Regions from separate parts of the Bordetella sputigena genome, predicted to be linked through region 1. Evidence: predicted binding sites of a transcription regulator. Region 1 holds the regulator's gene; each other region holds the start of a gene.
What was found. The regulator LexA, encoded in region 1, represses DNA repair genes until DNA is damaged. The targets are predictions, from matches to a motif close to ACTGTATNNNNATACAGT.

Region 1 (10,617 bases):
CAGGGCCGCATGCTGCCCGAATTCGAAGCCGCGGCGCAGGGCATGAAGGCCGGTGAAACCAAGGTGTTTCCGCTGAGCTTCCCTGAGGACTACCAAGGCAAGGAAGTCGCCGGCAAGACCGCCGAATTCACCATCACGGTCAAGGAAGTGGCGGAAGCCGTACTGCCGGCCGTGGATAGCGAATTCGCGAAATCGCTGGGCCAGGCCGAAGGCGATGTCGAAAAGCTGAAGGCCGACATCCGCAAGAATGTCGAGCGCGAAGCCAAGACGCGCCTGCTGGTGCGCACCAAGAACAGTGTCATGGACGCGCTGGCCGAAGCCGCCAAGTTCGATGTGCCCGCGGCATTGGTCGATAGCGATGTCAGCAGCCGTGTCGCCGCTGCCCGCGAAGAACTGAAGCAGCGCGGCTTGCCGAACGCCGATTCGGTACCGATTCCGCCGGAAGCCTTCAGCACCGAATCCGAACGTCGCGTGCGTCTGGGCCTGCTGGTGTCCGAATTGGTCAAGGAAGCGCAACTGCAAGCGAAGCCCGAACAGGTCCGCGCGCGCATCGAAGAGTTCGCCCAGAATTACGAAGAGCCGGCCCAGGTGGTCAGCTATTATCTTTCCGACCGTCAGCGCCGCGCGGAAATCGAGGCGCTCGTGGTGGAAGACAATGTGGTTTCCTATGTGCTCGGCAAGGCCAAGGTCACGGACGAGCAAGTGCCTTTCGACCAGTTGATGGGGATGGCTTGATGAATAGATTTACGGATTTCTACGCCTCCATGTACGGCGGCGAGTCCGTGACGCCGACCGCCCTGGGGTATATCCCCATGGTGATCGAGCAGTCCGGACGCGGCGAGCGTGCCTACGACATTTATTCCAGGTTGTTGCGCGAGCGGGTGGTGTTCCTGGTCGGACCGGTGAACGACAATTCGGCCAATCTCGTGGTTGCCCAATTGTTGTTCCTGGAGTCGGAAAATCCGGACAAGGACATTTCGTTCTATATCAACTCGCCCGGTGGTTCGGTGTATGCCGGCATGGCCATCTACGACACGATGAATTTCGTGAAGCCCGATGTGTCCACGCTGTGCACCGGTCTGGCGGCCAGCATGGGCGCATTCCTGCTGGCGGCGGGCAAGAAGGGCAAGCGCTACTCCCTGCCCAACTCCCGGATCATGATCCACCAGCCGTCGGGTGGCGCCCAGGGGCAGGCCAGCGACATCCAGATCCAGGCTCGCGAAATCCTTGACCTGCGCGAGCGCCTGAATCTTATCCTGGCGGAGAACACCGGCCAGCCCGTCGAACGCATCGCCCTGGACACCGAGCGGGACAACTTCATGTCCGCGGAAGATGCTGTATCGTATGGCTTGGTGGACAAGGTCCTGGCCTCGCGCTCCGAGGATCGCTAAGGCGTCCGCGGGCCTGGTTCCGAACCGCCGCTATTTCGAGCCAGCGTAGGATGGGTGGCGCGCGCAGGCGCGGCATCCATCGTCACCAGAGATATATATGCCTGAAAAAAAGGGATCGGCAGACGCGAAGGTGCTGCATTGCTCTTTCTGCAACAAGAGCCAGCACGAAGTCCGCAAATTGATCGCGGGGCCTTCCGTGTTCATCTGCGACGAATGCATCGATCTTTGCAACGATATCATTCGGGAAGAAGCGCAGGCGACGGCGCGCGCCGCTATTCGCTCGGAACTGCCTACCCCGACTGAAATCAAAAAATTCCTGGATCAGTACGTCATAGGCCAGGACACGCCCAAGCGCACGCTCGCGGTCGCTGTGTACAACCACTACAAGCGCATCCGCCACGGCGAACTCAAGGGCGATGAGGTCGAGCTGTCCAAGAGCAACATTCTGCTCGTGGGGCCGACCGGTTCCGGCAAGACGCTGCTGGCCCAGACCCTGGCGCGCATGTTGAACGTGCCCTTCGTCATGGCCGATGCCACCACGCTGACCGAAGCGGGGTATGTCGGCGAGGACGTCGAAAACATCATCCAGAAGCTGCTGCAGAACTGCAACTACGAAGTTGAAAAGGCGCAGCGCGCGATTATTTATATCGACGAAATCGACAAGATTTCGCGCAAATCCGATAACCCGTCCATCACCCGCGACGTATCCGGGGAAGGGGTGCAGCAGGCGCTGCTCAAACTGATCGAGGGTACGGTGGCGTCGGTGCCGCCGCAAGGCGGCCGCAAGCATCCCAACCAGGACTTTGTCCAGGTGGATACAACGAATATCCTGTTCATCGTCGGCGGCGCCTTCGATGGCTTGGAAAAGGTCATCCGCGATCGTACGGAAAAATCGGGCATCGGATTCTCGGCGTCGGTACGAGCCAAGTCCGAACGCGGTGTAGGCGAGCTGTTCAGCGAAGCGGAGCCCGAAGACCTGATCAAGTTCGGCTTGATCCCGGAATTGGTGGGCCGCCTGCCCGTGGTCGCGACGCTGGATGAGCTAGATGAAGCCGCGCTGGTCCAGATCCTTACCGAACCCAAGAATGCCTTGGTAAAGCAATTCCAGAAGCTGTTCGCGATGGAAGGGGCGGAGCTCGACGTGCGTCCGGCCGCCTTGCGCGCCATCGCCCGCAAGGCGCTCAAGCGCAAGACGGGGGCGCGTGGTTTGCGTTCCATCCTGGAATCCGCCTTGCTGGACACGATGTACGAACTGCCTTCGCTGGGCAATGTCAGCCGTGTCGTACTCGAAGACAACGTAATCGAAGGCGACGGTCAGCCTTTGCTCATCTATGCGGACGATGCTGCCCAGGCATCCAAGCCGGAACGGGGCGAGGTCAGGGACGCCGCCGCGTAATCGGAAAGACCCGTCCGGCGTGGCGGGTTTTTACCGTTTTTGCGGTCGCCGGCCGGAAACTTGATTTTTCGGCTATTGTTCCCATATCAGACGTAACTGACGATAGACGGGATTGCTGACTGACTCCGCCGCATCGCCGTTACGTTGATCATCCCAAGGAATTCTTTATGTCTGGCACTCAGACCCTGCCTTCCGAACCCATCGACCTGCCGTTGCTGCCGCTGCGCGACGTCGTGGTGTTCCCGCACATGGTCATCCCGCTCTTTGTCGGACGCCCCCGCTCCATACGCGCCCTCGAGGTCGCGATGGAGGCCGGTAAAAGCATCATGCTGGTCGCGCAGAAATCCGCCGGCAAGGATGATCCGTCGCCCGAGGATGTTTATGAGATCGGCTGCGTGGCGGGCATCCTGCAAATGCTGAAGCTGCCCGACGGCACCGTGAAGGTATTGGTCGAAGGGGCGCAGCGCGCCCGCATCACGCGGGTGGATGACGTCGAATCGCACTTTACCTGCGAAGTCGTGCCCATCCAGCTCGACCCCATCCAGGGTTCCGAGACGGAAGCCCTGCGCCGGGCCATCGTGGCCCAGTTCGAGCAGTACGTAAAGCTCAACAAGAAGATCCCGCCGGAGATCCTTACGTCCCTGGCGGGCATCGACGATGCCGGTCGGCTTGCCGATACCATCGCCGCCCATTTGCCGCTGAAGCTCGAGCAAAAGCAGAAGATGCTGGAGATCTTCGGCACGGCCGAACGCCTGGAAGGTCTGCTCACGCAGCTGGAAACCGAAATCGACATCCTGCAGGTCGAAAAGCGGATCCGCGGCCGTGTGAAAAAGCAGATGGAGAAGAGCCAGCGCGACTATTACCTGAATGAGCAGGTAAAGGCCATCCAGAAGGAGCTGGGTGAGGGCGAAGAAGGCGCCGACATCGAAGAGCTGGAAAAGAAGATCGTCGCGGCGCATATGCCCAAGGAAGCGCGCAAAAAGGCCGATGCCGAGCTGAAGAAGCTCAAGCTGATGTCGCCCATGTCCGCCGAAGCGACGGTGGTGCGCAACTACATCGATACCTTGATCAATCTGCCGTGGCGCAAGAAGAGCAAGGTCAACAATTCCATAGGCAATGCCGAAACGGTCCTGGACGATGACCACTATGGTCTCGAAAAGGTCAAGGAACGCATCCTCGAATATCTTGCCGTGCAGCAGCGCGTCGATAAGGTCAAGGCGCCCATCCTGTGCCTGGTCGGTCCTCCCGGCGTGGGCAAGACCTCGCTGGGGCAGTCGATCGCCAAGGCAACCAATCGCAAGTTCGTGCGGATGGCGCTGGGCGGCGTGCGGGACGAGGCCGAGATCCGCGGTCACCGTCGCACGTATATCGGCTCCATGCCGGGCAAGATCCTGCAGAACATGAGCAAGGTAGGTGTGCGCAACCCCCTGTTCCTGCTGGACGAAATCGACAAGCTGGGCATGGACTTCCGTGGCGATCCCTCGTCGGCGCTGCTGGAGGTGCTGGATCCCGAGCAGAACCACACGTTCCAGGATCACTACGTCGAAGTCGACTTCGACCTGTCGGACGTGATGTTCGTCGCGACCAGCAACACGCTGAATATTCCGCCGGCCCTGTTGGACCGGATGGAAGTCATTCGCCTGTCCGGCTACACGGAAGACGAAAAGGTGCACATCGCCAGCGATCACCTGATTCCTAAGCTGTTGAAGAACAACGGCCTGAAGGAAACGGAGCTGTCGATAGACGAATCCGCCTTGCGCGACATCGTGCGGTACTACACGCGCGAAGCCGGTGTGCGGGCGCTGGAGCGCGAGATCGGCAAGGTATGCCGCAAGGTCGTCAAGCAATTGTTGACCGAGCGCGAAGGCAAGCCCGCCGCGGACACCAATGGCACCGCCAGCGTCATCGCGGTGACGTCGGAGAACCTGAACGAATACCTGGGCGTACGCCGCTACAACTTCGGTATGGCGGAAAAGGAAAACCAGGTGGGGCAGGTGACCGGCTTGGCCTGGACCGAAGTGGGCGGCGATCTGCTGACCATCGAAGTCGCCGACATGCCGGGCAAGGGCGCTATCCAGCGCACCGGTTCGCTGGGCGACGTGATGAAGGAATCGGTCGAAGCGGCGCGCACGGTCGTGCGTTCGCGGGCGCGTCGGTTGGGATTCGCCGATAGCGTCTTCGAAAAACGCGACATGCACGTGCACGTGCCCGAAGGCGCGACGCCCAAGGACGGTCCGTCCGCGGGTATCGCGATCACCACCGCCATGGTGTCCGCGCTGTCCGGTATTCCGGTGCGGGCGGACGTCGCGATGACGGGCGAAATCACGCTGCGTGGTGAAGTACTGGCGATCGGTGGCTTGAAGGAAAAGTTGCTGGCCGCGCACCGTGGTGGCATCAAGACCGTGTTGATTCCCGAGGAAAACGTCAAGGATCTGGCGGAAATCCCCGACAACGTCAAGAACCAGCTGGAAGTTGTGCCGGTACGTTGGATCGACAAGGTCTTGGAGCGGGCACTGGAGCGTATGCCTGACCCGATCTCGGAAGAGGACGCGAAGGACAAGCCGATGGTGACCCCGACGGCGGCTTCCTCCGAATCGGCCGATCCGGTTATCAAGCACTAAACGCGGTCGTAGTCACAAGCCTGGCAAAAAGGCCTGGAGCGCGAGCTCCAGGCCTTTTCGTTTGGCTGTCTGGCAAGCACCTGTCGCCGGCTGGCCGCCGCCCGCTGGAGCCTTATTGCAGCGCCTGGGTGCGGATCAAACCCACCGCGATGCCCTCCAGCGCGAATTCCTGTCCGGGCCGCACCAGAATGGGCTCGAATTCCGGATTTTCCGGGAGGAGTTCGATGCGGCCGCCTTGGCGGTGCAAGCGCTTGACGGTGACGTCTTCATCGATGCGAGCCACCACGATCTGGCCGTCGCGCGCGTCGCTGGCTTTTTTGACTGCCAGGAGATCGCCGTCCAGGATGCCTATGTCGCGCATGCTCATGCCGCGGACCTTGAGCAGGTAATCCGGCCGCTGGGCGAATAGGCCGGGATCGACGCCGACATCGCGTTCGACGTGTTCGGCGGCCAGGATGGGGCTGCCCGCCGCGACGCGGCCGACGAGCGGCAACATGAGCTGCGCCAGCGATGGGATGGGGAGCATGGCCTGGCTGTTTTCGGCCCGCGTTTCTTTCAACCGTATGCCGCGGGAGGCGCCGGCGGTCAGTTCGATGGCGCCTTTGCGCGCCAGCGCCTTCAGATGGTCTTCCGCTGCGTTGGGCGAACGGAATCCGAGCGCTGCCGCAATTTCAGCGCGGGTGGGCGGGAATCCCGTGCTCGCGACCGCTTGGCGTATAAGGTCGAGTATCTGCTGTTGCCGTTCGGTAAGTTTGCTGGCCATTGGGCGATCCTGTTCCCTGTATGGATATACAGGATCGAATTTTGGGGGACGTAGCTCCAAAACGCAAGGGGGTGGGCGAGCACTCGCGGCCGAATATCCCGCAAAAAAGATTGGGGCTCCCGAAGGAGCCCCAAGCGCGCGTGCCCAGACGTACCGGGATGATCGGCTTAGCCTTTCAGCACCTGCGCGATACCCTTGGCCACGGCATCGATATTCTGGCTGTTCAGCGCTGCAACGCAGATCCGTCCGCTGGAGACGGCATAAATACCGTGTTCTTCGCGCAGCCGATCCACCTGGGCCGAGGTCAGGCCGGAGTAGGAGAACATGCCGCGCTGCTGCAGGACGAAATCGAAGTTCTGCTGGGCACCATACTCCTTGATCTTGTCGACCAGTTGGCGGCGCATCAGACGGATACGCTCGCGCATGCCGGTCAGTTCCTGTTCCCATAAGGCGAACAGTTCCGGCGTGTTCAGCACCGTCGATACGACCGTGCCGCCATGCGTGGGCGGATTCGAATAGTTGGTACGGATGACGCGCTTGAGCTGGCTGAGCACGCGCGTGGCTTCGTCCTTGCTGCCGGCGATCACCGTCAGGGCGCCGACGCGCTCGCCGTACAGCGAGAAGGACTTGGAAAAAGAGGAACTGATGAACACCGTCATGCCCATGCCGGCGAACAGGCGCACGACGGCGGCGTCTTCGTGCAGGCCGGCGCCGAAGCCCTGGTAGGCGATGTCCAGGAAGGGCACCAAATCGCGTTCCTTGACCACATTGGCGATCTGCTGCCATTGTTCGGCGGTTGGATCCACGCCGGTGGGGTTATGGCAGCAGGCATGCAGTACGACCACGCTGCCGGCCGGCATGGATTTCAAGCCGGCGAGCATGCCTTCGAAATTCAGCCCATGCGTGGCGGCGTCGTAGTAGGGATAGGTTTCGACCTGGAAGCCGGCACGTTCGAACAGCGCGCGGTGGTTCTCCCAGCTGGGATCGCTGATATACACCTTGGATTGCGGCAGCAGCTGGCGCAGGAAATCCGCCCCGATCTTGAGCGCACCCGTGCCGCCCAGCGCTTGCGTGGTCAGCACGCGACCTTCGGCCGAGAGGGGGGAGTCGGCGCCCAGCAGCAGGGCCTGGGCGCCCTTGTTGTAGGCCGCGATGCCTTCGATAGGCAGATAGCCGCGCGCGGCGGCGGCCTCGATGCGGGCGATTTCGGCTTTGCGGACCGCGGCCAGGAGCGGAATGCGCCCGTTGTCGTCGTAGTACACCCCCACGCCCAGATTGACCTTGCCCGGCCGGGTATCGGCGTTGTATTGCTCATTCAGCCCGAGAATGGGGTCGCGCGGGGCCAATTCGACGTTCTGGAAAAGGGTGCTCATCGGATCGCAAGTTACGCAAAAGGGTAGGTGGACGCAGCCGGATATGCGGCGGATAATGGGGGGTTTACCCTGAGACAGTCTAGCATGACCGAAACTGGATTCGTCGAATTTCCGGATAGTCCTTTCCAGCTCTATCAACCCTATCCGCCGGCGGGCGACCAGCCCGGCGCCATCAACGCGTTGGTGGACGGCGTGCGGGATGGGCTGATGTACCAGACGCTGCTGGGCGTTACCGGCTCGGGCAAGACCTACACGATGGCCAACGTCATCGCGCGCCTGGGACGGCCGGCGCTGGTGCTTGCGCCGAACAAGACCCTGGCCGCGCAGCTATATGCGGAAATGCGCGAGTTCTTTCCCAAGAACGCCATCGAGTATTTCGTTTCGTACTACGACTATTATCAGCCCGAGGCCTACGTGCCGACGCGCGATTTGTTTATCGAGAAAGACTCGTCGATTAACGAGCACATCGAACAGATGCGATTGTCGGCGACCAAAAGCCTGCTGGAGCGTCGCGATACGGTTATCGTCGGCACGGTGTCGTGTATCTACGGTATCGGTAATCCCGGCGATTATCACGCCATGGTGCTCATCCTGCGGACGGGCGATCGCATTTCGCGGCGCGAGATCCTGGCGCGCCTGGTGGCCATGCAGTACACGCGCAACGATGCGGACTTCACCCGCGGGGCGTTTCGCGTGCGTGGCGAAACCATCGATATTTTCCCGGCGGAAAGCGCGGAGCTGGCCTTGCGGCTGACGTTGTTCGACGACGAGGTCGAAACGCTGGAGTTATTCGATCCCCTGACCGGCAAGGTGCGGCAGAAAGTCCCGCGGTTCACTGTCTATCCCGGCTCTCACTACGTCACGCCGCGCGATACCGTGCTGCGCGCGATCGAGACCATCAAGGAAGAGTTGCGTGACCGCCTGCAGTTCTTCACATCGCAAAGCAAGCTGGTGGAAGCCCAGCGTTTGGAACAGCGTACCCGCTTCGATCTGGAAATGCTGCAGGAACTGGGTTTCTGCAAAGGTATCGAAAACTATTCCCGCCATTTATCCGGCGCCGCGCCGGGCGAGCCGCCGCCCACGCTGATCGATTATCTGCCCGCCGATGCGCTGATGTTCATCGATGAAAGCCACGTGACGATCGGGCAATTGGGCGGGATGTATCGCGGCGACCGCGCGCGCAAGGAAACTCTGGTGCAGTATGGCTTTCGCCTGCCGTCGGCCCTGGATAACCGCCCCTTGCAACTGCAGGAATTCGAGGCCCGCATGCGCCAATGCGTGTTCGTGTCCGCCACGCCGTCGGCCTACGAACAGCAGCATGCCGATAATGTTGTCGAGCAGGTCGTGCGGCCCACCGGATTGGTGGATCCTATCGTGGAGGTGCGTCCCGCGCGCACCCAGGTGGACGATTTGCTGGGCGAAATCAAGCTGCGCGTGGCGCAATCGGAACGGGTTCTGGTGACCACGCTGACCAAGCGTATGGCCGAAGACCTGACCGACTTCCTGGCCGAACACGGGGTGCGGGTGCGCTATCTGCATTCGGACATCGATACGGTCGAACGCGTCGAAATCATCCGCGACCTGCGTCTCGGCACCTTCGACGTGCTGGTCGGCATCAACCTGCTGCGGGAAGGCCTGGATATACCGGAAGTTTCGCTGGTCGCGATTCTGGACGCCGACAAAGAAGGCTTCCTGCGGTCCGAGCGCAGTCTTATCCAGACCATCGGTCGGGCGGCGCGTAACCTCAATGGCATGGCCATCCTTTACGCCGACCGGGTGACGGACTCCATGCATCGCGCCATCGGCGAAACGGAGCGGCGGCGCAAAAAGCAGGAGGATTTCAACCGGGAGCACGGGATCACCGCCAGAGGCGTACAGAAGGCGGTCAGGGAGCTCATCGATGGCGTGGTCGCGCCGGTCCAGCATCCCACTATCGAAGACGCGCTGCCCGCCGAGCTGCTGACGGACGAGAAGGCGCTGGCGCGGGAAATCCGCCGGCTGGAAAAACTGATGATGGATCACGCGCGCAATCTGGAGTTCGAACAGGCCGCGGCGGCTCGGGATGCTTTGAACGCGCTGAAGGAAAGAGTCCTGCTGGACGGCGCCCGCTGAAAATCGCGAGGCGCCGCGTAGGGCTGAAATCGAAAAAAAGGGACGGCGCCGCGGCGCCACGGCTCGTCGTGCCGCTGTCATACCACGGAAATGGGGGCGACATCTTTACGTGTTGCAAAGCGGCGTCGAAGAGCATTGAATTCGCCTCGAATACCGCTTTAGGGAATATCAATAGGTTTATTAGCTTTGCTCTATAACTCCCTAATTCGCCTCGGTTTTTACGGTCCTTCAATTGTCGCGGCGGGAGCGGTTTTCGCGGAAAAAAAGCTTGCCTAATTGCGGGTTTTCCCGCAGACTATTAAGCATGATGACCAAGGTACTTTTCGTTTGCATGGGCAACATCTGTCGCTCGCCGAGCGCGGAAGGCGTGTTCCGCCGGCTGGTCAATGATGCCGGGCTGGGCGATGTCGTGCGGATAGATTCCGCCGGTACGCATGCTTTCCATATTGGTGAAGCGCCGGATGCCCGGGCCCAAGCCGCCGCCCGCAAGCGCGGCTACGAGATCACGCATTGCGAGGCGCGTCAGGTCACGCCCGACGATTTCCGTGAATTCGATCTGATCCTGGCGATGGATTGGGAAAACCTGTCGGCTCTGCAGCAGCAGTGCCCCAAGGCGTACCAGCACAAGTTAATGCTGCTGATGCGCTTTGCCAACGAATTCGAAGAAGCCACGGTGCCAGATCCGTACTATGGCGGCCCGGAAGGTTTCGGCAAGGTGCTCGATTATCTGGAAGACGCCTGTCAGGGCGTGCTGGAGCTGGTCCGCAAGCGCGCGACGCAATACCAGGCGGCGTAGTCCTTAGGCATCGGCTTCGGGTTTCTGGGCCGGGTTTCTGTATCAGGTGTCTGCATTCGATGGCGCGTTCAGTGCCGGAGTGCAGTTCCGGCGCCCAGACTCGCGTCCCGGCGCCCTCCCGGAAAGAAGCAAGTAGACCGCACGCGATTTCCGCGTGCGGTTTTG
Region 2 (10,617 bases), on a different contig from region 1:
CATACGCCTTGACGTCGATGAGCTCGGCTTCGATGTCCCATAGGCCGTCTTCGCGCGCATAGCCCTGCACGCGTATCGAACGCGTGTGCAAGGGCTTGCGGGGAACTTGCGGCGGGGGCAAAGGCATGCTTATCCGATGAGGTTGCTGCAAGACGGTTGCTGCAAGGCAACAAAACCTTCAAAGTATAGCGCACGGTCCTTCTTCAAAAAACCGGGGCCGGTCTTCGCGGGGAAGACCGGCCCCAGGATGGGGACAGAACGGTATCAGGCCTGGGCGCGCAATTGCCGCGCGGCGTCAACCATGCTGACCAGGGCGGCTTCGGTTTCAGGCCAGGCACGGGTTTTAAGGCCGCAGTCCGGATTCACCCACAGCCGTTCCTTGGGCAGGCTGCCGGACGCCTTGCGCATCAGGCCGACCATCCAGTCGACGTCCGGCACATTCGGCGAGTGAATGTCATAAACGCCCGGACCGATATCGTTCGGATAGCGGAAATCCTCGAAAGCCTTGAGCAGCTCCATATTCGAGCGCGAGGTCTCGATGGTGATGACGTCAGCGTCCATCGCCGCGATGGATTCGATGATGTCGTTGAACTCCGCATAGCACATGTGCGTATGGATCTGCGTATCCTCCTGCACGCCGCCGGTGGATAGCCGGAAGCAATCCACCGCCCAGTCCAGGTAGGCCTGCCAATCGGCGCGCCGCAGCGGCAGCCCTTCCCGAATCGCGGGCTCGTCGATCTGGATGACCCGGATGCCGGCCTTTTCCAGGTCGACGACCTCATCGCGCAAGGCCAGCGCCAGCTGCCGGCAGGTCTGTTCGCGCGGCTGGTCGTCGCGCACGAAAGACCACTGCAGGATGGTCACCGGACCGGTGAGCATGCCCTTGACCGGCTTGTCCGTCAGCGACTGCGCATAGGACGACCAAGCCACCGTCATGGGCGCCGGACGGGCGACGTCGCCGAAAATGACGGGCGGCTTGACGCAGCGCGAGCCGTAGCTCTGCACCCAGCCATTGCGGGTGAAGGCGAAGCCGGCCAGCAGCTCGCCGAAGTACTCCACCATGTCGTTGCGCTCGGGCTCGCCGTGCACCAGTACGTCCAGGCCGACTTTCTCCTGGAAGCGGATGACGGATTCGATTTCCTTGCGTATCGCCGCCTCGTAGGCCGAGTCGCCCAACGCCCCGGCCTTCCAGTCGCGCCGCAACGCGCGGATTTCCGCGGTTTGCGGGAAGGAGCCTATGGTCGTGGTGGGAAATGCCGGCAAACGCAGCTTTTCCTGTTGATGGACGATGCGTTGCGCGAAGGGAGCGCGGTCGCGCCGCACTTGCGCGGCATCGGCCATGCGCTTGGCGACCGCCGCATTGTGGATGCGCGGCGAGCGCGCCCGGTCGGCGAGCGCGGCACGTTGTACGCGCAATACATCCTCCACCGGCGCCTCCTGGCTGCCATCCAGCGCGCGCGCCAGCGTACGGACTTCGTCCAGCTTTTGCACGGCGAAAGAGAGCCAGCTCTTGAGCTCGTCATCCAGTTCCGTTTCATAGGCCAGGTCCACCGGCACGTGCAGCAGCGAGCAGGACGGCGCCAGCCAGAGACGGTCGCCCAAGGCGGCCTTGGCCGGCGCCAGGGTCTCCAGCGCGCCATCCAGATCCGTGCGCCAGATATTGCGGCCGTTCACGACACCGGCCGATAGGACCTTGGAGCCGATGACCTGCAGCAGCGGCGTCAGTTGTTCCGGCGCGCGTACCAGATCGACATGCAGGCCGGCGACCGGCAAGGCGGCGGCGGTCGCCAGATTGTCCTGCAAGCCATCGAAGTAGGTCGCCACCAGCAGCTTCAACGAACCGCCGGCCAGGCGAGCGTAGCTGGTGGCGTAGGCTTCGCGCCAGGCGGCTGGCAGATCCAGCGCCAGGATCGGCTCATCGATCTGCACCCATTCGACGCCCAGCTCGGCGATCCGCCGCAGCACTTCGATATAGACGGGGATCAGTCCGGCCAGAAGGTCCAGTTTGGCGGCATCGCCCGCGCTCTTGTAGGCATCGCCCTTGCCCAGCCACAGCCAGGTCAGCGGGCCGGGGATGACGGGCTTCACGCGATGGCCGGCCTGGCGCGCTTCGCGGATCTGGTCGAACAGCGACTCGCGCGCGATGCGGAAGGTCTGTGCCGGCGTCAGCTCGGGCACGATGTAGTGGTAATTGGTATCGAACCACTTGGTCATCTCGCAGGCGGCGGCCGGCGTGCCGGTGGGCGCGCGACCACGCCCCATGCGGAACAGGGTATCCAGGCTGACGGGGATATCGTCAGGCTGGCCGAAACGGGCCGGCACGGCGCCCAGCAGCGTGCTCCATTCCAGCACATGGTCATACCAGGCAAAGTCGCCGACCGGGATCAAGTCCATGCCCGCGTCGGCCTGGACCTTCCAATGCCGCGCGCGCAATTGCCGGCCTGTTTCCTCGAGTTCGGCCAGCGACGATTTGCCGGCCCAGTACGCTTCCACGGCGCGCTTCAGCTCGCGCTGCGCCCCTATGCGCGGAAAACCCAGATTATGAATCGTGGTCATAGAAATCGAAGATCCAACAAAAATTGTTCAAGTCCGGGCATTTTGCGCGCGTTCGTGCTTGAATCAAAATCAATGTTTGCAACGATTACTTGAGATATTCTCATATAGAATTGCAAACCTGGCTGGCAGGGAGATGGCGCCGCTCCTTCGCTCCACTGCAGCGCCGGCCCGCAGGCCTTTCCCCGGATATACCGCCCCATACCCCTATGCTCGAAATTCGCCACCTGGAAACGCTGGCAGCCATCCGCGACGGAGGTAGCCTGCAGGAAGCCGCCGAACGACTGCACTTGACGCAGTCCGCGCTGTCGCATCAATTGCGCGAGCTGGAATCCCGCCTGGGCACGCCGCTGCTGAACCGCAGGACGCGGCCGGCGCGCCTGACCACCGCCGGGCTGCGCGTGCTGGCGCTGGCCGACGACATTCTCCCCAGACTGCGGGCGACCGAACGCGAACTGCAGCGGCTGGCAGCCGGGCGCACGGGCCGGCTGCATCTGGCGATCGAATGCCATTCCTGCTTCCAGTGGCTCATGCCGGCCATGGACGCGTTCCGCGTGCAGTGGCCTGAAGTCGCGCTGGATCTGTCCGCGGCATTTTCCTTCGCGCCCTTCCCCGCTCTGCTGCGCGGCGACCTGGACCTGGTGATCACGTCGGATCCGCAAACGCTGGAAGCCATCGAATACGTGCCGCTGTTCGGATATGAGCTGGTGCTGGCGGTGTCCGAATCCAACCCCCTGGCCAACCAGCGCTATGTCCAGCCCGAGCAACTGGCCGACCAGACGCTGATCACCTATCCGGTCGACCGGCAACGCCTCGATGTTTTCACGGCCTTCCTGGACCCCGCCGACGTGGAACCCGCCACCGTACGCAAGGCGGAACTGACACCCATCATCGCGCAGCTGGTCGCCAGCAATCGTGGCGTGGCGGCACTGCCGAATTGGGCGCTGACCGAATACCTGGGACAGGGATGGCTGAAGGTGTGCCATCTGGGACCGCAGGGGGTATGGCGCACGCTGTACGCTGCGATCCGCAACGAGGATGCCGATGCGCCCTTCATCAAGGACTTCCTGACCATCGCCAGGGATGTGTGTTTCCGCACCCTGGCCGGGATCAAATCAGCCGGGCACGGGTCGGCGGGCCGGTAGGCGCGTCAATCTTCCCCGTCGTCGCCCAGGACCCGACGGATGACGTCGTGGGCGAATCCACGCGCCGCCAGAAAACGCGCCTGCTTGGCATAGGCGGCACGATCGGCCGGCCGAGCGCCAAAGCGCTTATTCCACACCGCGAGCGCGCGATCGTATTCGGTGGCTTTCAGGCCATCACGCAATTCCCCGATCTGCGCCTCATCCACGCCATGCTGGCGCAGTTCCTGCACGATGCGCGCCGCCCCCTGGCGTTCGGCGCGGCGGTGGACCAGGCTTTCGGCAAAGCGACGGGTGGATAGCCAGCCTTCCCGTTCCAGGTCATCGAGCAGCGCATCCAACGCCGCCTGATCCTCGGTGTACGCACCGAGCTTGCGCGCGAGTTCCACCCGGGCGTATTCGCGGCGTGACAGATAAGCGACCGCGCGCGCCTTGAGCGAGGGCCCGCGCTTTTCCGGAGCACGGTCGCGGTCTCGATCGCCGAGCGCAAACGGATCGTCGTCCGAGCCATCCGGCGCATGGTCCGGACGCCATGCGCCGCGGCGACCGGCCACCATGGCGGTTTAGTCCTCTTCGGCTTCGCTGGCGGCGAACGTGTTGGCGCGGCTGACGATGCCCTGGTTTTCGCGGATGCGGTTTTCGATTTCGAGCGCCATGTCGCGATGTTCCTTCAGGTACTCGCGCACGTTGTCCTTGCCTTGTCCGATACGGTCGCCGTTGTAGCTGTACCAGGCACCCGACTTGTCGACGATGCCCGCCTGCACGCCCAGGTCGATGATTTCGCCTTCGCGCGAGATGCCGCTGCCGTACATGATGTCGAATTCCGCCTGCTTGAAAGGCGGCGACACCTTGTTCTTGACGACCTTGACACGCGTTTCGTTGCCGATGACTTCCTCGCCCTTCTTGATGGAGCCGATGCGGCGGATATCCAGCCGGACGGAGGAATAGAACTTGAGCGCGTTGCCACCGGTGGTGGTTTCCGGATTGCCGAACATGACGCCGATCTTCATCCGGATCTGGTTGATGAAGATCACCATGCAATTGGTGCGCTTGATGGTGGCGGTCAGCTTGCGCAGTGCCTGGCTCATCAGGCGGGCCTGCAGGCCCGGCAGGGAATCGCCCATTTCCCCTTCGATTTCGGCCTTGGGCACCAGCGCGGCGACCGAGTCGATGACGATCAGGTCCACCGAACCCGAGCGCACCAGGGCGTCGGTGATTTCCAGTGCCTGTTCGCCGGTGTCGGGCTGCGAAATGAGCAGATCGGTCAGGTTGACGCCGAGCTTGGCGGCATACTGCACGTCCAGGGCATGTTCCGCGTCGACGAAGGCGCACGTGCCGCCGATCTTCTGCATTTCGGCGATGACTTGCAGCGTCAGCGTGGTCTTGCCCGAGGATTCCGGGCCGTAGATTTCGATTACCCGACCGCGCGGCAGGCCGCCGACGCCCAGGGCGATGTCCAGGCCCAGCGAGCCCGTGGACACCACCTGGATGTCATGCTCGACCTCGTTGTCGCCATACCGCATGATCGATCCCTTGCCGAACTGCTTTTCGATCTGCGATAGCGCGGCGGCGAGCGCCTTGGCTTTTTCCGAGGCGGCTGCCTTGCTGGTTTTATCGTCCATGAAATGTCCTGTCTGACGTTCTAGCGATTGGTTCTGGCGAATGGGTATAGCGAACGGGTATAGCGATCGTCCGGCGTGATGATCGGGTGACCTGCCCCGCGGCCTGGCGGCGCCATGTCCGCGAAGGGACAACCGAGGATCACGTCCCTGGCCGGGATTATGGCACCTGATTATACTGTACAAAAAAACAGTATGACAAATTCTTCCGCGCCCCGCCGCGATGTGCCCGCCCGTGCCGGCGCCCTCCCGCGTTATCCCGTCTGGGCAAGGCCCAAGGGACATGACAGAATCCGCGCCAGGAGACCAAACAGCCCGGAGACCATCCGGCACCATAAGAATCCACGGGAGAGCGGGTCCATGCGCATACTCATCGCCGAAGACGACAGCATCCTGGCCGACGGTCTGTCCCGCTCATTGCGGCACAGCGGCTACGCCGTCGACGCCGTCCGCGACGGCATGGCGGCCGACCTGGCGCTGACTGCCCAGGCTTTCGATCTGCTGATCCTGGACCTGGGGCTCCCGCAGTTGACGGGATTGGAAGTCCTGCGGCGGCTGCGCGCCCGCAACACCCAATTGCCGGTGCTGATTTTAACCGCCGCGGACAGCATAGAGCAGCGCGTCAAGGGCCTGGACCTGGGCGCGGACGACTATATGGCCAAGCCTTTCGCCCTGTCCGAACTGGAAGCCCGCGTGCGGGCGCTGACCCGGCGCGGCGCCGGCGGCGGCGCCAGCCTGATCCGCCACGGCCGTCTGGTGTTCGACCAGGCGGGCCGCGTGGCGTCGGCGGACGACCAACCGCTGGACCTGTCCGCGCGCGAAATCAGCCTGCTCGAAATCCTGTTGATGCGCAGCGGCCGCATGGTCAGCAAGAACCAGTTGGTGGACCATCTGTGCGAATGGGGCGATGAAGTCAGCACCAATGCCATCGAAGTCTACGTCCATCGCCTGCGCAAGAAACTGGAACCGACCGGCGTCCGCATCATGACCGTACGAGGCCTGGGCTACTGCTTGGAACGGGACCATGGCACCGCCGAGCTGGCGCACTGAAACACACCGCGTCGCGCCGCTGAACCAGGAAGCGCTGGACATTCTGCGCAACGGGACGCGCGGCCCCTCCGTCGCCCTGCCCCGGCGCTCCCTGCTGGGTGAAATCCTGGACTGGATGCTGGCGCCGCTGTTTCTGCTGTGGCCCATGAGCGTGGCCATCACCTATGTCGTCGCGCAGAATATCGCCGACGTGCCGTACGACCGCGCGCTCGCCAGCCATTTGCGCGTGCTGGCGCGCAACGTCCAGACGGTCGACGGCAAGCCCGCGCTGGACATGACCGAACCCTTGCGCGGCATGCTGCGCGCGAACGAAACCGACAGCGTGTTCTGGCTGGTGCTGGGCGGACACGGCCAGTATCTTGGAGGCGACCGCGAACTACCCCTGCCCAAGGGCGCGGACGTGGTCGCGCCAGGGACCATACGCTACGAAGACAGCACGCTGCGCGGCTTCGCCATTCGCCTGGCCTATACGCGCGTGGACGCCGGCGCGCCACACGCTGCCCCGGCGCTGGTCATCGTGGCGGAAACGGCGGAACGGCGCGCGCAGCTGGCCAACGACATCATCAAAGGCGTGATCATCCCGCAGTTCGTCGTGCTTCCCATCGCGGTACTGCTGGTGTGGTTCGGCCTGACGCGCGGCGTCGCGCCCTTGAACGCCCTGCAGCAGCGTTTGCGGGCGCGCCGGCCGGACGATCTGTCGCCCATCGACGAACGGGCCACGCCCAGCGAGATCGCGCCGCTGGTCGCGGCGATCAACGATCTGCTGGAACGGCTGTCGGCCACGGTACAGACACAGCGCCGCTTCGTGGCCGACGCGGCGCATCAATTGAAGACGCCGCTGGCGGGCCTGCGTACCCAGGCGGAACTTGCCTTGCGCGATGCCAGCGCGGACGAAATGCAGACCAGCTTGAGGCAACTGGTCGCCGGATCGGAACGCGCCACGCGGCTGGTCAATCAACTGCTGCTGCTGGCGCGCGCGGAAAATCCGGCGACCGTCGGCATGGCGTCGGTGGACCTGAATGTATTGGCATACGAACAAACTACGCAGTGGGCGCCACAGGCCCTGAACATCGGCATCGACCTCGGATTCGAGGAAGCCGGTCACTCCGTCACGATTGCCGGCAATGCCATTCTGCTGGCGGAACTGCTCAATAATCTGATCGACAACGCGCTGCGCTACACGCCCGGCGGCGGTCGCGTCACCGTGCGTGTATGCGCCCTGCCCGGTGCCGCATTGCTGGAAGTCGAGGACTCCGGCCCGGGCATACCGCCCGAAGAACGGGAGCGCGTATTCGACCGCTTCTACCGCGTGCTGGGAACGGCGGCGGAGGGCAGCGGGCTGGGGCTGGCCATTGTGCGCGAAATCGCGCAAAAGCATGGCGCCACGGTGCAACTGATGGATCACCCGACACCGGGCAGCACGCAGCGCGGACTGAAAATCGCCATACGCTTTCCGCTTAATTTACAAACAGACACATAAATAGCGGACCGCGTCAGGCAAACGTCAGACCCTCGTCAGACTTCTTGCCTACCGTGGCGGTCAGCCTCCCCGCTTCGCGGGCGAGTCTGCACATACCGAGCACGGCGGACAGCGCCGGCCATCCTTGAGGAGACATCATGAGCACAGCATCCATGCCGCGCCCGGGAGCCGTTGCGGCCCCGACTCCCATGACCCGCAATGAACGCAAAGTCATCTTCGCGTCTTCGCTGGGCACCGTTTTCGAGTGGTACGACTTTTATCTCTACGGCTCGCTGGCGCCCATCATAGCCCTGCACTTTTTCTCCGGTGTCAATCCAACCGCCGGCTTCATTTTCGCCCTGCTCGCCTTCGCCGCCGGTTTCGCGGTGCGGCCCTTTGGCGCCTTGGTGTTCGGCCGCCTGGGCGACCTGGTGGGGCGCAAGTACACATTCCTGGTCACCATCGTGATCATGGGCCTGTCCACCTTCCTGGTCGGCGTCCTGCCCACCTATAGCTCGATCGGCATCGCCGCGCCGGCGCTGCTGATCGTGCTGCGGCTGCTGCAAGGCCTGGCACTGGGCGGCGAGTACGGCGGCGCCGCGACCTATGTGGCCGAACATGCGCCCATGGGGCGCCGCGGCTTCTACACCAGCTGGATCCAGACCACGGCAACTCTGGGCCTGTTCCTGTCGCTGCTGGTCATCCTGGGCGTGCGGTCCTACGCGGGCGAAGAGGCCTTCCGCGAGTCCTGGGGCTGGTGGCGCGCGCCCTTCCTGCTGTCCTTCGTGCTGCTGGCCATCTCCGTATGGATCCGGCTGCAGCTCAGCGAATCGCCCACCTTCCAGCGCATGAAGGAAGAAGGCAAGGGCTCCAAGGCGCCCATCAGCGAATCGTTCGGAGAATGGAAGAACCTGAAGATCGTGATCCTGGCGCTGCTGGGGCTGACGGCGGGCCAGGCGGTGGTCTGGTACACCGGCCAGTTCTATGCGCTGTTCTTCCTGACGCAAACGCTGAAGGTAGACGCCAACACGGCCAACATCATGATCGCCGTGGCGCTGCTGATAGGCACGCCCTTCTTCGTCATCTTCGGCGCCCTGTCCGATCGTATCGGCCGCAAACCCATTATCATGGCCGGCTGCCTGATCGCCGCGGTGACATACTTTCCGATCTTCCAGGGCCTGACGCACTTCGCCAACCCCGCGCTGGAAAAAGCCCAGGCCTCCGCGCCCGTAACCGTTATCGCGGACCCGGCGACCTGCTCCTTCCAGTTCAATCCGGTCGGCACCTCGTCGTTCACCAGCAGTTGCGATATCGTCAAATCGTTCCTGGCCCGCAACTCCGTGAACTACAAGAACGAGGCCGCCCCGGCGGGTTCGGTGGCCAAGGTGCGCATCGGCACGGACGAGTTCCAGTCCTTCGACGGCAAGTCGCTCGCGCCGGCGGACTTCAAGACCCGCTCGGCCGAACTGGACAAGTCGCTGACCGCCGCGATCCGCGGCCATGGCTACCCCGCCAAGGCGGATCCCGCGCAATCGAACAACGTCATGGTGGTAGTGCTGCTGACCATACTGGTGATCTACGTCACCATGGTCTACGGCCCCATCGCGGCGATGCTGGTGGAGATGTTCCCGACCCGTATCCGCTACACCTCGATGAGCCTTCCGTATCACATCGGCAACGGCTGGTTCGGCGGATTCCTGCCGCCACTCGCATTCGCGATCGTGGCGGCCACGGGCAACATCTACGATGGCCTGTGGTATCCGATCATCATCGCGGTGATGACGCTGATCATCGGTGTCCTCTTCGTGCGCGAGACCAAGGACGTCGACCTCAACAAGGACTACTAGTCCACCCGGCCCCTGCCGGCCGGGACGCTGCACCCGACCGGCCTTTTACAAAGCTCCCTGTCGGGGGCTTTTTTTTCGCCGGGCGGCCGACGGCAACAATACCCTCCTGGAGGCCGGCAAGCGCTTTAGCGGCGCGGCGTGGGTGATTTTCTACTTCACACGGTGCCGGCGGGGATTTCATCCGTGCCCCGGCCATAGCGTATCGGCGACTGCCCCACATGGCGCGCGAAGGCAACACTGAAAGTACTGGCCGAGCTGTAGCCCACCCGCTCCGCAATGCGATCGAGACTCAGCGCCTGCTCACGCAGCCAGCGCTTGGCCAAGGCCATTCTCCAGGCAAGCAAATACGCCATCGGTTTCATCCCGACGACACGCTCGAAGCGGGCAAAGAAAGCCGAGCGCGACAGGGCAGCCTGTGCGGCCAGCTTTTCCACGGTCCACGGCAGTCCCGGGTCGGCATGCAGCGCACGCAAGGCAACGCCCACGCGCTGGTCGGCCAGGCCTCTCGCCAGGCCGGGCGCTGTCGTCAAGCTCGCGCCGCCGCGCAACGCTTCTATCAGCAGCAGCTCCAGCAAACGATCCAGCACGGGCTCACGAGCCGGACGCTGCGCGCGCGTTTCGTCGCCGACCCATTGCACAAGCGCCGCCAGCCGTGGCTCGCCCCGCACCAGCATCACCTGAGGCAAAAGCGGCACCAGCAATGCGGCATCGGCGGGACTGAAGCCGCAATGACCAATGCGCATCCGCACATCGGCGGGTCCGTCTTGCCGTCCGACTCGGAAATGCCCATCGCCGATCCGCACCGGGGACGTTTCAGCCGCGCTTTTCCGGCCGCTCACATTGGTATTGACCAATTTGCGCATCGCGGGCACCAGCACGAAATCCCCTGCCTTCAGCACCATCGGAGCATGGTCGTCCACCGCCAGGCAGCACTGCCCCTCAAGCAC
Region 3 (10,617 bases), on a different contig from region 1:
TCGCGAAGCTGTCCGAACAGGAAACCAGGCGTTGGACTGGCATCATCCAGGGCGCGCATATCCAGGCGAACTGAGGATAGCGGCGCGGGCATCCGGCCCGCGCTTTCACGCCTTGCCGCCGTCTTCCTCTTCTTCCTCATCGTTATCGCGCGAACCCAGGCGGCCGTCGCTGGGGTTGTACTCATCGCGCGGCGGTACGTCGCGCGGGACGTCATGCCGGTCTTCCTTCAAGCGATCGACGGTGTGGGGGGCGAGAGGGCTGCTGCCTTGTTGCGGGGCCATGGTGAGTCTCCTGTCAGGACCGTGCCGTTGCGCCGCTGCGGCGCCGGCGCGCGGTCATGCCGTTTCGTCGTCGGGCGAACGGCGCAGCGTGCCGCGCTTGTTGTGGCGGCCGGTGTCGGGCGGCGTGGGGTTCTGCGTGGCGTTCGGTTCCCCGGCGCGCGCATCCTGCTCAGCCGCGGCGGTGGCGCGGTCGAACAGCGGTGTGTCCTGGGGCTCCGCGCCGGGCGGATGATCCATGTCGGGGCGCGGGTCGGAACGATCGGCCTTCTTGGAAGGCCGGGGCGCGCCCTGGTTCGGGTCGGGATAGGGAAGCATGCGGACTCCTTGTAAGTGCCGGGGGCGGATGCCACCCCCTTGCCTTACAGGCCGCAATCGTTGTGCCGGCCCGCCGTGCCTGCCGGCCGGCGCCCCGCCGGAATCGCGCGCGGCGCCGGCTGGCGCGTCGTGCCGCTGGCGCGGCCGCTATTGCTGAGCCGGTATGACCTCGATGCGCAGGGCGCCGGCGCCCTCGACGATGGCCAGCAGCCGGTCCACATTGGGATGCGCTCCCGGCCGGTTGCGGGCATCGGCGGTGTGTTCCGCGAATACGGCCAGGCCATGCTCCGCCGCCTTGGCGTCCAACGTGCCGCAGGCGCGCGCCAGGTAGTGATAGACGGCCAGGGAGCCCTGCTTGCCGGGCTGGTTCTCGATGGTCCCCGCCACCTTGCCGTTGGCGTCGATCAGGTCGATGCGCGCGATGGCCGTAATGGGCGGGAGCTGCAGCAGGTTGTCCTTGAAGACCGGGCCGGGCTGTATGGTTGAAAGCATGGTTCCTTCCTGAGTGCTTTGCGGCCCGACATGTTATCCGAGGACACTCCGCGGGCGCCTCGTCGCTTGCACCGGCGCTTGCCGGACCGGCCGCCTGCGCCGCCTTGGCCCGGCCCCCCTCAGGGCCATGCCCGGTGCTCAAGCGAGCGCCGGTTCGCCCACATGCGCTTCGATCTGCGCGCGGGCGCTTTCCAGCCCGGCGGCGGCGGACTCCTCGCCCATGTTCAGCCCTTCGGCGTGGATGAAGGTGACGTCTTCCATGCCCAGGAAAGCCAGGACGATCTTCAGGTAGGAGGTCGCCTGGTCCAGCTCCGTGCCCACCGTCTTGCCGCCGCGCGCGGTCACCACGTAGACCTTCTTGCCGGTCAGCAGGCCTTGCGGCTTGCCGTCGACGTATTTGAAGGTGACGCCGGCGCGGGCGATGTAATCGATATAGGTCTTCAGCTGGGCCGGAACGTTGAAGTTGTAGACGGGCGCGGCGATGACCACGCGGTCGGCCTGAATAATCTCGGCGATCAGTTCGTCGGCGAGCGCCGCCGCTTGGGCCTGCTCCGCCGAACGCTGGTCGGCGGGCGTGAACAGCGCGCCCAGGTGGCCTGCATCCACGTAGGGCAGCGGCTGCGCGCCCAGATCGCGGGTGTGGATGGTCACCCCCGGGTCCGCCTCGGCGAGCCGGTTGACCAGTTGGTCCGCGACCTGGCGCGACTTCGAGTTGCTGCCCAGGATGGAGGAATGGATGACGAGCATGTTCATGGCGGGTGTCCTTGAAGGTGGTCTGCGATGGAGAAACTTTACGCAGGACCATTCGGCGCAAAAAGGGGGTTAACATGAACGGATCGTTCTATGAATAGGACAATGGGCGACCGCCATGCAGGATCTGAACGACCTCTATTACTTCTCCCAGGTGATCGAATATGGCGGATTCAGCGCCGCGTCCCGGGCGCTGAATATTCCCAAGTCGCGCCTGTCCCGGCGGATCGCGGAACTGGAAGCCAGCCTGGGCGTGCGGCTGATCCAGCGCAGCACCCGGCGCTTGCGGCTGAGCGCCGCCGGTGAACGCTATTTGCAGTATTGCCGCGAGATCTCCGCGGCCGCGCGCGCCGCCAACGATGCCATGCAGCACCTCAAAGCCGCGCCGTCCGGCCCGGTGCGCGTCAGTTGTCCGGTCGCGATCGCGCAATGGATGGTGGCGCCCATACTGCCCGAATTCCTCGACGCCTGGCCCGAAATCCGGGTGGAATTGATGGTCACCAACCGCCCCGTGGACCTGATCGCCGAAGGGGTGGACCTGGCGATCCGCGTACGCGAGCGATTGAACACGGATGCCGACTTCGTCGTGCGGCACCTGGGCCAGGCTTCGGGACTGCTGGCGGCCAGTCCGGCCTACCTGCAGCGCTGGGGACACCCCGCGACCGTGCAAGAGCTGAGCGACCACGCCGCCCTGCACTTCGCGTCGCCGGGCGAAACGCCGCGCTGGACGCTGCTGGATGAGCAGGGCGCCCGGGCCGACGTGCCCATCAAGCCCGTGCTCGTATGCAACGATTTCACCGTGCTGGTGGAGGCCGCCGTGCGTGGCCGGGGCATTGCACTGCTGCCGGTCACCGCCACGCACGAGGAACGACGGCTGGGCCGCCTGGTGCAAGTGCTGCCGGAGTGGCGATCGCAGAGCGGCATCCTGCATTGCATCTACCCGTCGCGCCACGGCATGACGCCGGCGGTGCGTGTCGTGCTGGATTTCCTGACGGAGCGTCTGAAGGTCTCCTATCAGCAGCAGTCGCTGGCGCTGGCGCCTTCCCGATAGCTATACCGCGAAGGGGTAGGTGTCCGGCACGCCTTCCTTGCGGTGCGCGGGCAGCGGTGTGACGGCCTCGGTCTGGTCGAACCAGACATAGGCGTCGTACTGCTCGGAGAGCGCGGCTTCCGCATAGTGGCTGTAGAGCTCGGTCTCCGGGCGGTAGATCACGCCGATATAACGCTCCAGCCGCGGGTGTTTCAGCTGCGTGCGCAGGTCGTCGTGCACGCCGGGGCGCAGGTCCAGCAGGAAGCGCGGCTGGCCGGCACGGTGCATCATGTGTTCATAGCTGTCCGGCCGTGCCGGCCGCACCCGCATCAGCCGCACCGCGCCGTCCCAATCGTCCGCGGCGGCGACCGTGCCGGCATAGGTGCCGAAGCCGATCAAGGCGACCTGTTCGCCGTATCTTTCGCGGCACAGCTGGCCGATATTGACTTCATCGCGCACCCGGCCCATCTCGGTGGCGGACGCATCGCCGATATGGGAGTTGTGTGCCCAGACCACGGCGCGCGCGTGCGGACCGCGAGCGTCCAGCAATTGCGTCAGGGTATCGAACATATGCGTATCGCGCAGGTTCCAGCTTTGCGCGGGCCCTTGATACAGCGTTCGATAATAGCGTTCGGCGGAGGCCACCAGGCGGGCGTTCTGCGTCGCATCCAGGAAGCTGTCGGCATCCTGCGCGGCATACTCCAATCGCTTGTCCAGCAGATCGCCCAGTTGCCGCAGAACGGCTTGTTCGCATTGCCGGAAGCCGTCGCTGGCCACCGCGCGCGCATAGACGCGCGGGTCCTTCTGCCAGGGCATCAGGCAGCCATAGCGCTCGCGCGCGATGCGCGCCGCGTCCGGGTCGGCCTGGTCCAGATAGGACAGCACCGCCGCGATCGATGCCGACATGCTGTACAGATCCAGGCCGTAGAATCCGGCGCGCTGGTCCGGCTGCAGTACGCCGTTATAGGCGTGCAGCCATTCGACGAAGGCCTCGACGTCGGTGTTGCGCCACATCCAGGTGGGAAAGCGGCGGAACGGCGGCTCGTGATACGCGCGCGCCGGTCTATGCCTGACGTAGCGATCGATCGCGGCGGCATCCGGCCAGTCGGCTTCGACGGCGACGATGTCGAAACCGTGCGCTTCGACCAGGCGCCGGGTGATCGCGGCGCGAGCGCGGTAGAAGTCGCTGGTGCCGTGGCTGGCTTCGCCCAGCAGCACGACGCGCTTGTCGGCGTAGCGGTCGAACAGCGGCGCGAACAAGGCATCATCGATATCCGGCAGCGCCTCGGCGGATTCCCAGATGGCTTCGGCCAGCGCATCCGCCGGCTTGGCGCTACGCGCGTTCCTGGATGACCGCCGCGCACTGGCCGTATCAGCGTTGGTCTCATGCCGCGCCGTGTCGTCTGTCCAGCCCTGTTCGCCGATCAATGGAACGAAGGCCACGCCGCCCAGGTCTTCCTCGTTATATTCGTCGCGTCCGACCCGCGTGATGCGAACCAGGCGTTGGCCGCCATGGCGTCCGCCGATCGGCATCACGATGCGTCCGCCTATCGCCAGTTGCTCGCGCCAGGCGTGCGGCACGTCCGGGCCGGCGGCGGCCGCCAGGATGGCGTCGAAAGGCGCGTCGTCCGGCAGGCCCGCCGTGCCGTCGCCCGTATGGACGCGCACGCGGTCATAGCCGAGCGTCCGCAGCGTTTCGCGTGCCTTGTCGGCGAGCTCCGGCAGCCGTTCGATGCTGTCGACCCGGTCGGCCAGCTCCGCCAGCACGGCGGCCGCGTAGCCTGAACCGGTACCGATTTCCAGCACGCGATCGGAGCGGTTCAGCCGTGCCGCCTGTGCCATCCAGGCGACGATGTAGGGTTGCGAGATTGTCTGCCCGGCTTCCAGCGGCAGAGGCGTATCGTCATGGGCGAATTCCGCCAACGCGGGTGGCACGAAGGCCTGCCGCGGCACGCGCGCCATCGCGGCGAGCACTCGTTCGTCGCGGATGCCACGAGCGCGGATCTGGCGCTCGACCATATCGTGCTGTGTTGCCGTGCTGTCGTTCATTCTGCTCGCCGTCCCTGGACTGGAATGGTTGGCAAGTGCCGCAACGGGCGTGCCGGCGTGCCGCGGGCGCGGGCAGCGCTTAGGGGCCGGCGCCCGCGGACAGGTCACGAGCGCGTGAGACGGCGCGCGCGATGCCGGTAACGATTTCTTCGCGCGCCGCCGGGTCGTCGACCCGCAGCGCATAGGAGGGATGCCAGGTGGCGACCAGCCAGGCATCGCCCAGCCGCACCGGGGCATCCAAATAGTCCCGCATGCTGACCTTGCGCCGCAGGATCGCGCCGAGCGCCGTGGCGCCCAACGTTACGATAACGGCGGGTCGCACGCGCGCCAGCTCCTCTTCCAGCCAGTGCGCGCAGGCATCGACCTCCTGCTGGGCGGGCGTCTTGTGCATGCGCCGCTTGCCACGCGGGATCCACTTGAAGTGCTTGACGGCGTTGGTCAGGAACAGGTCCTGGCGCGGCATGCCGGCGCGTTGCAGGGCCTCGTTCAGTACTTGTCCGGCCGGCCCGACGAAGGTGCGGCCGGCCAGGTCTTCCTGGTCGCCGGGCTGCTCTCCCACCAGCATGATGCGCGCGGCCGCCGGGCCCTCGCCGGCGACGGCCTGCGTGGCATGGCGCCACAACTCGCAGCGGCGGCATGCGTCCAGCGTGGTGGGGGCCGGACGCGCGGGTTGCGCGCGCCGCGCGTCGACGGCGACCTGCTTGCCGCCCATGGCGCCCACCGTGTTGGCCTGCGCCACCCGGCGCGCGCCGTTGCGTGCCTCGGCGATCATGCCGGGAATCAGGGGGCCTTCCGGCAGGCCCTTCCAGAAGCGCACCGGCATCTGCCGGTGCAGGGCGTTTTCGTTCAGGCGGGCGGGATTGAAGATGTTCCTGTAGTAGGCCAGCCAGAGCGGTTCGGCCCGGTCCCGCGCCGCGTGGGCGCGTATGGCGTCCGCGTCGGGCGGCGCATTCGTCAGGCGCAAGGCCTGGCCGTCCCATAGCGCCGCCCCCTGCGGCGTGCCGATCAGCCAGGACGACCTGCCCATGCGCCGCGCGAAGTGATCGGCCGCGTAGGCCAGGACGTCGTGGTCGGGCTCGTACCACGCCAGATATTCCGGTGTCGAGCCCGCGTCGGCTTGATGGAAGCGGACATAGGCGATCATGTCGTGCTTGGCGCGCCGCACGGATTTGACCATGGCGTGCAGGCGCTGCCCGTCTTCATCGGCGGCCGACTCCACCGCCCGGTCGCCTTGTTGCCAGCGCCACAGCACGCGGTAGAGGAAGGCCCAGCGCCGTGGTGAACGATAAAGCGCGGCATCCTGCAGCAGCGCGGCCAGCGTCCTCGAAACGCGCACCGCGGACGGCGCGGCGGCCGAGGGTGGCCGCGATGGCGGATCAGGGGTGTCGCCGGAGGCACCTTCGCAGACGTCATTCTCATCCGCCGCCGCCATGCCGTCCGGCGCCGAAGGGACAGCTCCGCCGGGCGCGATGTCCACGGCCGCGTAGTCCAGCGACATCTGCTCGGCGCCACCACCGCCGGGCAGCGGCAGCTGTTCGATCCAGGTCACGGCTTCCGGCGGCCAGCCCAGGGCCAGCGCGCGTAGCGCCTGCTCGCGCCAGCCCGCGTAGCCGTTCTGCACCACCAAGGTGGGCGGAGGCGCGGCCTTCATAGCAACGATAGTTGCCGGGGCGCCTGCGACAGCGAACGCCGCAACTGTTCGGATGGCGGGTCCGCAAGGCCCGGCCGATAATCCTGCACCACGATGAAGGGCTTGACCTTGTCCATCGCGCAGCGCAGGCGCACCAGATCCTGATAACGCACGGCCCGCAGGCGCCGCAAATCGGTCAAGCGCCTGGCGTTGCGCATGCCTATGCCGGGTACGCGCGCGATCAACTGCGGCGGGGCGCGATTGATGTCCACCGGAAAAGATTCGCGATGGGCCAAGGCCCAGGCCAGCTTGGGGTCGATGTCCAGCGGCAGGTCGCCCGCGCCGGGCAGCAGTTCTTCCGCCCGGAAGCCATAGCCGCGCAACAGGAAGTCGGCCTGGTAGAGACGATGTTCGCGCAGCAAGGGCGGCGCTTGCGCCGGCAGGGACGATGGGCTGTCCGGTATCGGGCTGAACGCCGAGTAATACACGCGCTTGAGCTTGTACGACCCGTACAGTGTCTGCGCCGTCTGCAGGATGGTGCGGTCGTCGGCATCGTCGGCACCGACGATCATCTGGGTGCTCTGGCCGGCGGGCGCGTGGCGCGGCGGCCTTCTGCTGCCCTTGGTGCCTTTGGTGTCCCTGGCCTCTTCCTGCGCGGTTTCCTGGTCCAGCCGGATCGACCCCATGGCGCGCTTGATGGTATGGGCGCTTTTTTCCGGGGCCAGCCGTTGCAGGCCGCCGTCGGTAGGCAGCTCGATATTGACGCTGAGCCGGTCCGCATATTGTCCGGCCTGCGAAATAAGCCGCGCGTCGGCATCCGGAATCGTCTTCAGGTGGATATAGCCGCGGAACTGATGATCCTCGCGCAGCGAGCGCGCCACGTGGACCAGCTGCTCCATGGTGTAGTCCGCGCTGCGTATGATGCCCGAGCTGAGGAAGAGCCCGTCGATGTAGTTGCGGCGGTAGAAATCCAGCGTCAGGTCGACGACCTCGCGCGGCGCGAAACGCGCGCGCGGTACGTTGCTGGATCGGCGGTTGACGCAATACTGGCAGTCGTATTGGCAGAAATTGGTCAGCAGGATCTTCAGCAGCGACACGCAGCGCCCGTCGGGCGTAAAGCTGTGGCAGATGCCGGCGCCGGTGCTCGCCCCCAGGCCGTCGCGGCCGCGGGAATCCCTTTTCGGCGCGCCGCTGCTCGCGCAAGAAGCGTCGTACTTGGCCGCGTCCGCGAGGATTTCCAGCTTGGTGAGCAATTCCATGATCGGGGAATACTGTGTTTATATCCAGTATTATACGCAGCCCGCGGGCGGGCCCCGCCGTCTGGAACAGCAGAGCAAGAGCGGCGCGCGCCTATGCGCTTGCCTCGCCGCTAAGCGAACAAATCGATGGGATCGCCTTGCGGCAGCCTGCGCGCCGCGAGCGCGGCGGCCAGGATGCTCATCGCCAAGGTTGCGAGCAATACCGACGCGGCCGTGCTGGCGGTCATGGAGAAGGTGAGCTGGGTGATGCGCTCCAGCATCTCATACAGCACTATCGTGATGGCCAGCGAAGTGGCGAACGCGGCGACGGCGACGAACAGGGCGAGCTGCATCATCAGGGCCAGGAAAAAGCCGGTGCCGTACCCCGCGGCGCGCAGGGCGGCGTATAGGGCAAGATTGCTTTCGGTAATCCCGCGCAGCACTTCCAGCACGAAGACCACGCCGATCAGGATGCCGACCAGAATGCCGAAGGTCGTAACGATGCCCACCGGCGTGCGGTGAGCGAAGTAGCCGCGTTCGGCCTCGACAAAATCGTCCTTCAGCCACACCTGCGCGCTGCCGCGCATGCGGCGCGCCAGCTCGTCGCGCACGCGGCCGGCATTGGCGCCCGGCACTATCTTGACCAGTCCCAACGAGACACGGTCCGCGGATTGCTCGAACAGTCTGAAGAATGTCAGGTCGCTGACGATCAGGTTGCCCGGAAAGGTGAAATCCGGTCCCAGCCGGAAGGTCCCGATCATGTCGACATGCGAGGCTATGGCGTCGGCGGCGCCATCATCGGCACCCGCTTGGGCGTCCCGCTTGAGTTCGAACATGCCATCCGGGCGTATCGCGTTCCGCAGATAGATCCGCGGAATCTCGCCCTGGTGTATCTCTTGAACGCGATCGGCGAACCGGCCGCGCGAGCGCGCGTCGAGCAGCGCGGTGTAGAGCGGGCGCAGCCGCGCCAGCTGGCGTTGCAGCCCGGGCACCTTGAGTACGCCGTCCGTCGCACTGAAGCCGATGATGCGGACGGCGAGGGGACTGCCGCCTTCCGTCATGCTCGACTGTGACATGCGCACATAGACAGGCATCGCGCTGCTTACCCCGGCCACGTCGCGTGCCTGGTACACCAGGGCGCGCGCGAATGACGGCGGCGTATCGGCGACGGTTTCGAACGACGGTCCGCTCATGACGATATCGGCGTCCAGCGCACGCGCGAAGTTCAGTACGCTGTCCGTGACCGCATTCTTGAACCCCAGTTGAATGAACACCAGCACCACCACCACGCAGACGCCCGCGAACGTCGCGATCAATCCTGGGTCGTTGTGGCGTAGCTGGCGCAAGGCCAGGCTGGTCGAAAACGGCAGCGTCATCGCGGCCCTTCAGGGCGTCTGAGGCGGTCCGCGCTTATCGGCACGCCGGGTCCGTGGAAAATTACCCCAGCCTCGCCGGTTTGACACTAGTCAGATACATTGATGTGATGTTTTGACAACGTAGGCGGCGCAGCGTCTCGGTGGGCGTGCCCGACGCGGCCGCCGCACCGCGCCGGCCCTAGGGATTACCCTCGATTCTGAGAAATTGATTCTCGCTACGACGATTTATCCACGGCGTCCGGGCGAGCAGAATCCTGGCCATACGGAAGGGCACCAGCGGACACCCGGACCGATCGCGATGTCCCCGCCCCCGAAATGAACAGACGAGGAGTACAGCCATGAAGACCAGGACTATTGTTTCCGCTTTGATTCTGTCGGCCGCCGCCGTGGGCGCGGCCCAGGCGCAGACGACGCCGTTCCAGGGCGTTTACGGCAAGCAATACAGCAATGTGACGCGCGACCAGGTCATGCAGGAACTGCAAGCGGCCCGTGCCGCCGGACAGATGAGCAACGAAGACATGGACAACCAGCCGTTCAAGGCCCAGCCCGCCAGCAGTGCTTCGCATATCAGCGTCGCCACCCAGGGCGACCGCGACCCCAGCGGCCTGGGCCATGTGAAGTTCGGCGACACCGACAACGTGCCGTTCCAGGGCTGATACGCCGCGCGCGATAGCCGTCAAGCGCCGGACCGCGGCTCCACCATATCGGTGGGCCGCGGTCCGGCGCTTTCGCTTTCAGGGGCGGCTGTTTCCCGGCCGGGCTACTCGCCGCTGGTCCATTCGACGTTGGCGCCGACCGACCGCAGGTTCTCGACGAAATTGGGATGGGCGCGGCGGATCGGCAAGGCGTTGGTGATCTCCGACCGGCCCTCGATGCTGGCGGCCACCATCAGCAGCGCGATGGCGACGCGGATGATGTAGGGGCTTTCCACCTTGGCGGGACTGAGCGGCAGGCCGCCGAAGGTGATCAGGCGATGCGGGTCCGAAAGAAAAACATGCGCGCCGAACTTCGATAGCTCGACGGACCATCCCATGGCGCCGTCGTAGACCTTGTTCCAGAACATGGCGCTGCCCTCGGCCTTGACGCCCAGGGCAATGAATATCGGCAGCAGATCGACGGGCAGGTAAGGCCAGGGAGCGGCCTCCACCTTGGTCAGGATGTTCTGTGTGAAAGGCTTGCGCACGCGCAAGGGGCCGTCGCGCAGCGCATGCGACCAGCCATCGCGATGCACGACCTCGATCCCGAATTTGGCGAAAGTGCGATCGATCAGCGGAAACTGTTCGGGCGCGGTGTTGCGCACGGCGATGTCGCCGCCGGTGATGGCGCCGAGGGCCAGGAAGGTGGCGATCTCGTGGAAATCCTCGCTGAAGCGGAATTCGCCGCCGGCCAGTTTCCGTCCCCCTTCGACGCTCAGCCGCGACGTGCCGATGCCCTGGATGGTGGCGCCCAGCATCG

Region 2: recA (recombinase RecA) is a predicted target of LexA. The motif match lies at 5,492-5,509, and genes of this name have one in related genera.
Region 3: ACNA0R_RS08335 (putative DNA modification/repair radical SAM protein) is a predicted target of LexA. The motif match lies at 7,819-7,836, and genes of this name have one in related genera.

The regions. Positions count from the first base shown of each region.
Region 1 is NZ_CBCSCA010000002.1:421,418-432,034, reverse strand. It holds gene tig (trigger factor) at 1-735, shown strand, start outside; gene clpP (ATP-dependent Clp endopeptidase proteolytic subunit ClpP) at 735-1,391, shown strand; gene clpX (ATP-dependent Clp protease ATP-binding subunit ClpX) at 1,489-2,787, shown strand; gene lon (endopeptidase La) at 2,955-5,408, shown strand; gene lexA (transcriptional repressor LexA) at 5,521-6,171, opposite strand; gene ACNA0R_RS05100 (amino acid aminotransferase) at 6,339-7,544, opposite strand; gene uvrB (excinuclease ABC subunit UvrB) at 7,629-9,656, shown strand; gene ACNA0R_RS05090 (low molecular weight protein-tyrosine-phosphatase) at 9,961-10,452, shown strand.
Region 2 is NZ_CBCSCA010000012.1:119,423-130,039, forward strand. It holds gene ACNA0R_RS21355 (DUF2889 domain-containing protein) at 1-127, opposite strand, end outside; gene metE (5-methyltetrahydropteroyltriglutamate--homocysteine S-methyltransferase) at 265-2,556, opposite strand; gene ACNA0R_RS21365 (LysR family transcriptional regulator) at 2,763-3,698, shown strand; gene recX (recombination regulator RecX) at 3,704-4,252, opposite strand; gene recA (recombinase RecA) at 4,259-5,317, opposite strand; gene ACNA0R_RS21380 (response regulator) at 5,675-6,364, shown strand; gene ACNA0R_RS21385 (sensor histidine kinase) at 6,480-7,844, shown strand; gene ACNA0R_RS21390 (MFS transporter) at 7,982-9,670, shown strand; gene ACNA0R_RS21395 (AraC family transcriptional regulator) at 9,826-10,617, opposite strand, start outside.
Region 3 is NZ_CBCSCA010000003.1:516,075-526,691, reverse strand. It holds gene ACNA0R_RS08375 (Bug family tripartite tricarboxylate transporter substrate binding protein) at 1-74, shown strand, start outside; gene ACNA0R_RS08370 (hypothetical protein) at 106-282, opposite strand; gene ACNA0R_RS08365 (hypothetical protein) at 337-597, opposite strand; gene ACNA0R_RS08360 (DUF2322 family protein) at 745-1,089, opposite strand; gene ACNA0R_RS08355 (FMN-dependent NADH-azoreductase) at 1,228-1,842, opposite strand; gene ACNA0R_RS08350 (LysR substrate-binding domain-containing protein) at 1,958-2,890, shown strand; gene ACNA0R_RS08345 (protein-L-isoaspartate(D-aspartate) O-methyltransferase) at 2,891-4,918, opposite strand; gene ACNA0R_RS08340 (UdgX family uracil-DNA binding protein) at 4,998-6,569, opposite strand; gene ACNA0R_RS08335 (putative DNA modification/repair radical SAM protein) at 6,566-7,807, opposite strand; gene ACNA0R_RS08330 (hypothetical protein) at 7,918-9,162, opposite strand; gene ACNA0R_RS08325 (DUF4148 domain-containing protein) at 9,501-9,818, shown strand; gene ACNA0R_RS08320 (UDP-N-acetylglucosamine 1-carboxyvinyltransferase) at 9,923-10,617, opposite strand, start outside.